DNA from 4 places in the Kocuria sp. TGY1127_2 genome. Region 3 is predicted to be linked to each of the others. Evidence: riboswitches for the same ligand, from Rfam matches in the RefSeq annotation. Region 3 holds a riboswitch; each other region holds the start of a gene.
What was found. Region 3 has a riboswitch for thiamine pyrophosphate ahead of sake_RS00860 (3-oxoacyl-ACP reductase). Riboswitches for the same ligand answer to the same signal wherever they lie in the genome.
Positions count from the first base shown of each region.

Region 1: it holds a riboswitch for thiamine pyrophosphate, as region 3 does, so the genes downstream of both, thiM (hydroxyethylthiazole kinase) here and sake_RS00860 (3-oxoacyl-ACP reductase) in region 3, are expected to answer to the same signal.
Region 2: it holds a riboswitch for thiamine pyrophosphate, as region 3 does, so the genes downstream of both, thiO (glycine oxidase ThiO) here and sake_RS00860 (3-oxoacyl-ACP reductase) in region 3, are expected to answer to the same signal.
Region 4: it holds a riboswitch for thiamine pyrophosphate, as region 3 does, so the genes downstream of both, sake_RS02805 (ECF transporter S component) here and sake_RS00860 (3-oxoacyl-ACP reductase) in region 3, are expected to answer to the same signal.

Region 1 covers NZ_AP022834.1:2,719,475-2,721,672, forward strand. The annotation lists gene thiE (thiamine phosphate synthase) at 1-457, opposite strand, end outside; gene thiM (hydroxyethylthiazole kinase) at 490-1,329, opposite strand; TPP riboswitch at 1,320-1,412, opposite strand.
Region 2 covers NZ_AP022834.1:2,494,858-2,497,055, reverse strand. The annotation lists gene sake_RS11150 (NAD-dependent succinate-semialdehyde dehydrogenase) at 1-79, opposite strand, end outside; gene sake_RS11145 (thiamine phosphate synthase) at 149-889, opposite strand; TPP riboswitch at 964-1,071, shown strand; gene thiO (glycine oxidase ThiO) at 1,064-2,198, shown strand, end outside.
Region 3 covers NZ_AP022834.1:188,524-190,721, forward strand. The annotation lists gene efeB (iron uptake transporter deferrochelatase/peroxidase subunit) at 1-1,203, shown strand, start outside; TPP riboswitch at 1,219-1,315, shown strand; gene sake_RS00860 (3-oxoacyl-ACP reductase) at 1,392-2,186, shown strand; gene sake_RS00865 (LLM class flavin-dependent oxidoreductase) at 2,183-2,198, shown strand, end outside.
Region 4 covers NZ_AP022834.1:631,921-634,118, reverse strand. The annotation lists gene sake_RS02810 (ABC transporter ATP-binding protein) at 1-671, opposite strand, end outside; gene sake_RS02805 (ECF transporter S component) at 668-1,339, opposite strand; TPP riboswitch at 1,396-1,495, opposite strand; gene sake_RS02800 (DUF4235 domain-containing protein) at 1,637-1,909, shown strand; gene mnhG (monovalent cation/H(+) antiporter subunit G) at 1,982-2,198, opposite strand, start outside.

The DNA of each region.
Region 1 (2,198 bases), 430 kb from region 3:
TCTCCGCACATTCGGATACCCCATCGGGCCCCAAGGCCGGGGCGGCGTCGGTTTTGGTAGGAGTGGCCCAGGCCGGGCCAATGCCCAGAACATCCGCTTGGCGTTCGGCCACCGCGGCCCGGACCTCGCCCGGTGTCGATACCGAGAGCCCAACCATGAGGTCGGGTCCGACCGCCGCACGCGCATCCGCCGCGGCGGCGTCGGATTGTCCGACGTGAACATTGAGCCCCAGATCTGCGGCGACGCTGAGTCGATCATTGACGAACAGCTGGGCGGACCTGCCCGAGTCCTGCTCGGCCCGACGCAACTGCTGCTCGCAAGCGCGCGCCAGATCAGCGAAGCGGCCATCCGATAGCTCTTTGTCGCGGACCTGAACTACACCGACGCCGCCCATCACGGCCTCGTACACCACATTCGGTACACGATCGAGACCACCGCACAGCTTCGTATCCGTCACAAAATACAGTGAGAAATCAGTCGCGGGAGGTATCACTGGGCTTCCTCGTGAACCTCGACAAGGCGGCCGATTCCAGCCGGGGAGAGCTCGTAGAGCGAATCGATCCACCGCACGTGGAAGGATCCGGGACCGTCGGCGGTTCGACCCGCCAAGGAGCCGGCGGCACCCACATGGGCGTGGGCCGCCAAAACAGCGTCATGGTCGGCCAGGCCAGCCGCACGGGCGGCACCCAGATACGCCGCGACCGTGGCCCCGAGCGAGCACCCCGTCCCGATGACCAGCGGCATGAATTCGTGACCACTGGTCAGCCACGTGGTCCGGTTCGCAGAGACGACCACATCCCGCTCCCCGGAAATCGCGACGATGCCGCCGGTGCGTTCCGCAAGGAAGCGCGCGGCATCGAGAGCAGTTTCCACAGCATCGGTCGACTCGACCCCACGGCCGCCGCTTCCCTGTCCGGCCAGGGCGACGATCTCGCTGGCGTTGCCACGAATCGCAGTCGGACGTTGAGTGACGAGGTCCCGGGCGAATTCGGTACGTAGGGGAAGGCCTCCGACCGCAACCGGATCTAGAACCCAGGGCACACCCGCAGATCCCGCGGTTTCCACTGCGGCCTGGATCGCCGCGATCTGATCCTCCGAGACCGTCCCGACGTTCACAAGCACCCCGTCGGCCATCCCAGCGAAGATGCGCGCTTCGTCGGGGTGTTCGACCATTGCGGGCGAAGCCCCGACGGCGAGCAGAACGTTGGCCGTGATTTCTTTGACGACCGCGTTGGTCAAGCAATGGACCAGGGGTGACGACCCTCGAACGGCCTCGGCCGATCCGACGATGCCGTCGGGGGCGCGGTGATTTTCCGGTGAATCAGTCATGGTGACGATCCCTTCGCTAGTGCTGGCTAGATCAGGTTCAAAGGGTCTTATCTCAGCCGAACGGGGCACCCCTTGTCACTGTCGGCGCGCCATTGCGCCTCCCATCACTTTAGCTCGTGTCCCGCGAATGAAAACCGCCCCTGAAAGGTCATACAACGCCGCAAGCATGTTTTTCCGACAGTCCGGAGGGTTTATCCACAAGATCTATCCACAGTGTGGAGAACTTACACGAATGTGACTCCACGAAACCCACATCGATTCCCAACAGGTGGGTCCGAGACCGCACCCCACTGCATAAACCTTGTCATTGCAGTGTGTACGTGCAGGTATTTTTCAGTGGTCGCTCCGCATTCCTGGCCCGTACCGTTGCCCACGGACGCCTCACGAACCCCAAACACAGATTTTTATCCCCACCTGTGGATAACTTTTCACACAACACGTGGAGAAATCGCTCGCTGAGGTCACCTCCCTGTGGAAGGTTGTGGATAATTGTGGACAACTTCCTCACGTCGTCCCCGACGCAAGCAGGGCCTGGGGCGACCTGGCATTCGGTCCCCAGAGAGAGCGCTGTGACCGGATTTTTCCCTGTATTCCGCGGCATCCTAGGTCCCCGGAGCGCCTGGCTGCTCGCCCTTCTCCCCTCGTCCGATCAGCATGAACATGCGGAGCCGACCGCGACCGGGCACCGACCGCCAACGCTTTATCCACACAGATGTCCCCAGTCGTGGACAACTTACACTTCTGTAGTTCGAGCAGCTTTTTCACCGATATTCGATTCGAGATCCTGGGGAGAAGCGGCACGTTTCATTTTCCCCAACGCACTCTTAGGACAGATATTCGAGTTGTGCACATCGTTGTGCACACCTGTG
Region 2 (2,198 bases), 660 kb from region 3:
GAATCTCCTCTGCCGTGAGGGACTCAAAAGTCTGCTCGACTTCGCCAGTGTTCGGATTTGTCACAGCAAAAGTACTCATATAGGTACTCAAACCAAATTCCGTGGCCGCGTCCAGTGAGTTTCGACGTAGGCGGAATGTTTCTCGTGATTACCGAGGCGAGAAGCAGGCCCTGAGCTCCCGAGCCGCGGATTCCGGGTCGTCGGCGGCGGTTACGGCCCGTACGACGACGATCCGCTCGGCCCCGGCGTTCCGAACCAGCGGCGCGGTGTCGATGTTGACGCCTCCGATCGCGAAGAACGGTTTGGCAGCCGAATCCAGGCTCTGGCCTATGTGGGCAGCGAACTCGGGCAATTCGAGTCCCACTGCCGCCCGCCCGGGTTTGGTGGGAGTCTCCCAGATAGGGCCAGTGCAGTAGTAATCCACCCCGGAGTCTTGGGACGCGGCACGAACCTGTGCCTTGTCATGACAAGAGCGACCGACAAGGATGTCTTCCCCGAGAACTCGCCGAACCTGCTCGGTGGTCAGGTCGGTTTGTCCCACGTGAAATACGTCGACCCCTGAAAGCAACGCGACGTCGGCACGGTCGTTGGCCGCCGAAAGGCCGCCTTCTTCCCCCGCAACCGAGACAAGAACGTCCAGGGCCTCGAGCTCGGTTCGAATGGAAACCTGCTTGTCGCGCACCTGGATGATGTCCGTACCACCGCGAAAAGCTGCCCTGTAGAACTCTTCGAGTCGTGCGGTATCAAGCTTTTCGACAGCGTCGGCTTCCGAACCTCCGAGAATGAATCTCTGCAGATCCGTGCAGAGATAAAGTCGGGCGCAGCGCAATCGATCGGATCGTTCCGTGCGAAGGCGGGAGGGCCCGGGAGCTTGGGAGGGGGCGGTCAAGGAAGTATGGTCTGGTGCATTCTGGGCAGTCGTCACCCTTGCAACATTAAAGGACTTGCGAGTTAGGTCATAGACTGGAGACACGTGGGAGTCCGGGCTGGCCGGACTGAGAGGGCGATACCGCCGACCATTCGAACTCGATGCGGGTCATGCCGTCGTGAGGAGGAGTAACCGATGCATATCGGCATAGTGGGTTCTGGCGTCGTCGGGATGCAGACCGCGTGGCACCTGAGATTGCGGGGCCATCGGGTGACGATCTTCGATCCGGACCCCGGAAACGGTGCGACACGGGCCGCAGCGGGCATGTTGGCACCCATCAGTGAAGTGCAGTTCGGGCAGCAGGGCCTTTACCCACTCATGCTTGCTGCCCGGCGAGAATATCCGCAGCTCATCGCTCAACTGGAACGGGTCACCGATCGTCCTCACGGATACCTCGAGAACGGCACGCTACTTGTTGCGGCAGACCGCGCCGATTCGGCTCGAGCCGCAGATCATGCTCGGGTCCAGACCGAATACGGCATGGAGACCCGGTCCCTCTCCGCGAGTCGGCTGCTGGATATGGAACCCGGCCTGAACCCTCGCTTGGCCGGCGGATTCGAAGCGCCGACCGATCAGCAGGTGGACCCGCGTCTCCTCCTGGAGGCTCTCCGCGCTGCACTCGTCCATGATCTCGATCCCACCGGATTCGCCCATGCCGGGCCGTCCGCCGCATGGATTATGGAAAGCGTTTCCAGAATCGACCCGGTGGGGGACCGAACAGCAGGCTACGACGTCACGGCGGGGGACAGCGGCCCCCACCGGGTCGATCGGGTGCTCGTGGCGTGTGGCGTGAATTATGGGCGTATCGGTGGGGTTCTCGACCGTCTGCCCTTGGACCTGAGGCCGGTGTACGGAGATATTCTTCGGCTGAAGCTCCGCGAAGGGCAACTCGCACCGGGAGAAAAGCATGTGGTGAATGCGACGATTCGCGCGACAGTCCTGGGACGACAGGTCTACCTGGTCCCACGGGCCGATGGCGGGCTGGTGATCGGAGCCAGCGTACGGGAAGACAACCTGCCCGGAGTCAACGCGGGATGCGTGCAGGAGCTGCTCGAGGACGCCGTGACCGTTGTGCCGGGTGTGAGGGATATGGAACTCGTTGAGGCCATGGCCAGGGCGCGTCCAGGGACTCCGGACGATATTCCGTACGTCGGACCCGTGCCGGGGGCTCCGGGCGTCGTCGTCTCAACCGGCTACTCGCGCCACGGAATTTTGCTCGCTCCGCTCGGCGCACGGCTCGGCGCCGATCTGCTCACCGGGGCGTCCTTGA
Region 3 (2,198 bases):
CACCGCATGGGTAGCGATGAAGCCGCAGCAGCCACTCCGGCTGAACTCAGGTACCCCTTTCGCGGGGAAAAACAACAGGGAATTCTGACTCCCACGCAAAACAATATGTATACCGCCGCCTTTAATGTGACTGTTCAGGATGTCGGAGGACTCAAAGAACTGCTTTCCGAGTGGACGGTCGCCGCAGAGCATATGTGCGCGGGGGAACTCGTTGGCGGCGCTCCTGAGGGCAATCACCACATGCCGCCCGAGGACACCGGAGAAGCCTGGGGATACTCGCCGAGCGGACTGACCATCACCTTCGGTTTCGGACGTTCGCTCTTCGTCGATGAGCACGGAAATGATCGTTTTGGACTCAAGGACAAGATGCCCAAGATCCTGAGCGATGGGGTTCCGAAATTTGCGAACGAAGCCCTGCGGGCAGGATCCAGCGACGGGGACATCCTGATCCAGACGTGCTCCAATGACGCTCAGACCTGCGTCCACGCGATCAGAAACCTGACCCGCATCGCCTTCGGCTCGGCGACGCTCAAGTGGAGTCAGATCGGTTACGGACGCAGTTCCTCGACGTCGAGGGGACAGCAGACACCCCGTAATCTCTTCGGATTCAAGGATGGTACGGCCAACCTCAAAGCGGAAGACGGCGATGACCTCTTCGGCGACAACGTTTGGGTTCAGCCCGAGGATGATCCCAACGCACAGTGGATGAACGGTGGAACGTATTTCGTGGCACGAAAGATTCACATGTACCTCGAAATCTGGGATCGAGTACGGCTCTCCGAACAGCAGGAGGTGATCGGCCGGGACAAGCAGTACGGTGCGCCACTGTCGATCGCCTCGCCTCGGGCGTCGGACGAGTTCGAAGCACTGGACTTCACGGCTCAGGATGACCACGGGGAACCCGTGATTCCCACGGACTCGCACGTGGCCGTCGTCGCCCCTGAGAACAACGGGGGTCATCGGATGCTTCGACGCAGCTACAACTATACGGACGGCAACGATTCCCTCGGGCGTCTGGATGCGGGTCTGTTCTTCATCGCCTACGTGCGAGATCCCCGGAAAGGTTTCTACCCGACTCTCAAGAAAATGACGGAGCAGGATGCCCTGACGGAGTATCTCCAGCACCAGGCATCGGCGCTCTTCGCCGTGCCCGCGGGCATTCGTGACGGAGACGAGATGGTTGGGCAGGGCCTGTTCGAGTAGCGGTGCTAACATGAGACGCGCGACACGGGGTGCCTCCGAAGGGAGGCTGAGATGAAACCCGTAGAACCTGATTCAGCTAGTACTGGCGAAGGGAATGTCCGCAGAGCGCACTTACATCCGCGTGCCGCAACAGCGGTTGCGGGAATCGCTCTTTCGGGTGCCTTCGCCTCGATGGAGAGGCAAAGACCATGACCGAAAATCCCACCACCGTATCGAGCGTTCTGCCCATCGACGAGCAGATCGTGGTGGTGACCGGCGGCGCGAGGGGCCTTGGAGAGAGCATCAGCCGCGCTTTCCTCGGCGAAGGGGCAAAGGTGGTCATTGGGTACCACCAGAGCAAGGACGACGCCGCCCGCATCGTCGACGAATTCCCGGACCGAGCCCGTTGCGCGGCCCTTGACGTTCGGGACGGGGAGAGCATTCGAGAGTTCGCGACGTCAGCCTCCGGATTCTTCGGCACCGCACCGACCACGCTGGTCAACAACGCCCTGGTGGACTTCAGCTTCAACGGCGAGGCCCGGTCGAAAGCCGCCGACATCACCGCCGAGGAATTCCAGAAACAGATCGACGGGTCGCTCCACGGGCCGCTCGCGATGATCCAGGCGCTCCGACCCGGTATGGCCGAACGGGGCTTCGGGCGCGTCGTGAACATCGGCACGAACCTGTTTCAGAACCCCGTGGTCCCGTACCACGACTACACGGCGGCCAAGGCCGCCCTGCTCTCCTTGACGCGCACGTTCTCGCAGGATCTCGGCCCGGAAGGAATTACGGTCAATATGGTCTCCGGTGGTCTGTTGAGGGAAACGGATGCGAGCTCCGCAACTCCGGATGAGGTCTTCGACATGATCGCTGCGGGAACGCCACTGCGTTCCGTGACCACCCCGGACGAAATGGCCGACGCGATTCTCTTCTTCGCTTCCCCGTGGGCCCGCGCGGTGACCGGGCAGAACCTGATCGTCGACGGAGGGCTGGTTAAAGGATGAACGCTGGAAAGA
Region 4 (2,198 bases), 440 kb from region 3:
TGGCTGATTCCCCCGTGCGGACTGAGCACGATCACTCGATCGACGAATTCGGACCAGACCGAGACTCGGTGCTCGACTACGACCAGGGTCGAACCGTATTCCTCCGCAGCGTTCAACACGGCGTCGCGAACTTCGATGACGCCATCTGGGTCGAGGTTGGCCGTCGGTTCGTCCAACAAGATCAGCTGGGGTTCCATGGCCAGAACCCCTGCCAATCCAAGCCGTTGTTTTTGGCCGCCGGACAGCGCCGACGTGGGACGCTCCCACGAGAGATCCAAACCGACCGAACGCAGAGCTCGTTCGCACCGCGGAACGATAACCGCGGGGTCGGCTCCCAGATTCTCCGGGCCGAATGCGAGGTCGTCTCCTACGCGTGACAGGACGATCGACGATTCTGGGTCTTGTTGCATCAGACCGACCGCGCCCCTCGATTGTTCGGGCCCGAGGCCATTGATCGTTGCCCGCCCCAGAACGGCGTCGCCGTCATCGTCCACGAGCACACCCGCCAACGCGTGGAGCAATGTCGATTTTCCTGCCCCTGAAGGGCCTAGTAGCAAAACCCTTTCACCGGCCCGAATATCCAGATTTACACCGTGGAAAGCGGGTGCCTCTCGACCAGCGTGGTGCCAACCGAAGTTCTGGGCCAGGACCCGGGCCCCGTGAACCGTCACGGGCGAACCCTGCTGCGCCGAGCATCACGACCTGCGGCAACGGAACCGAGAACGCCCGTCGAGATCAATGCCCTCATCAAGGCCCAACCCAGAAGTCCCGCGATGACGACGCCGGAAATCGTGCCGCACACGATGTAGACGACCTGATACTTTGCTTCCCAGAAGCCGTAATACATCATGACCTCGCTGACGCCCATGAATACGCCGGAGACGCAGCCGGAAAACATGGCCACTGCAAGCCCGAACCTGCGGTACAGGAATAGAGCGAAGACGATCTCGGCACCGATGCCCTGAATCAACCCTGACAGCAAAACGCCGGCGCTGTAATGGGTGCCCAGTAGGGCTTCGATAACGGCCGCGAGAATCTCACAGTAGATCGCGGCACCGGGTTTCCGAATTACTAAGCCGCCGACGACTCCCGCGATGAGCCAGCCTCCACCGATCAGGCCCGACAACGGTGGGAAACCAACCGTCGCGGTCTGCGTTGCCGGCGAAACGGCATTAGACCAGATCCAGAAGATCACGCCGCAGACAACGGCAAGAACCGAGGCGATCACGATGTCGATCACGCGCCACGAAACTTTCCGGCGCTTCGGATGTTTTCCGCTCCCGGTCTCGCTCAACGACTGGACCGTTTGACCGGACTCGTGATGGGATGTGGTGTTCATGGGTCTTCCTCCTGCAATTTTCAGGAGGGGAGGCCGTACCCGTACTGTTCTTGGATACGCCCGAGATCTCGACTCCCTACGTCGGTGCTAACCGCATCAGGTCGAGGGTCTGCTTTCGCACTCTCAGCCTCATCCGAGGCTCCCCTGTCGTTCTTGAACGTCCCCCAGTCTATCTGACTCATTTCACTTCCGGTGAATCGCCCAGCAGATTGGGACAAAGGCAAACTCGTACGATTAGGCTAGAGAGAGCTGAACGTGACCGGCCGCACCGCCGGTGCGAATGAAGAGGAGAGATGGATGAGCAATCCCGTTATCAAGATCGGTTCCACGGTTGCGTCCTTGGCCGGAGTATTCGCGGCCAATAAGGTCATGACGCTGGGCTGGAAGAAGGTTACCGGCAATGAACCGCCGTCGAGCAATCCGGACGCCGAGGAAAGCATCCGCGACATCGTCATTTGGACCGCGATCAGCGGTGTCGTCGCGACCCTCATCAAATTGAGCGTCACGCGGCTGGCCAACAAGATGGAGCACAAGGAAGAAGTCGAGACCGGCGGCCAGGCCGAGGTCTGATAGCCCTCCCCTCGATACGAACAATGGCGGGCGCGTGAATCCTTCACGCGCCCGCCATTGTTCTCACGTCGCTCAGTCCCGCTCTGCCTCCAGGTCACTTTCGGGTTTGGCCTGCGCATCGTTCCCGAGACCGGCGGCGTCGGCGTCGACGTCGCGCGGCTCGTCGGTTGCTTCAGCAGGAGCCTCTTCTTCTTCCTCTTCACGGTTCATCTGCTCCACGAGGTCGGCAAGCTCGTTGACCGTGAGAGCCGATGCCGTGAAGTGACGATTGCGGAACCCGGAACGTCCT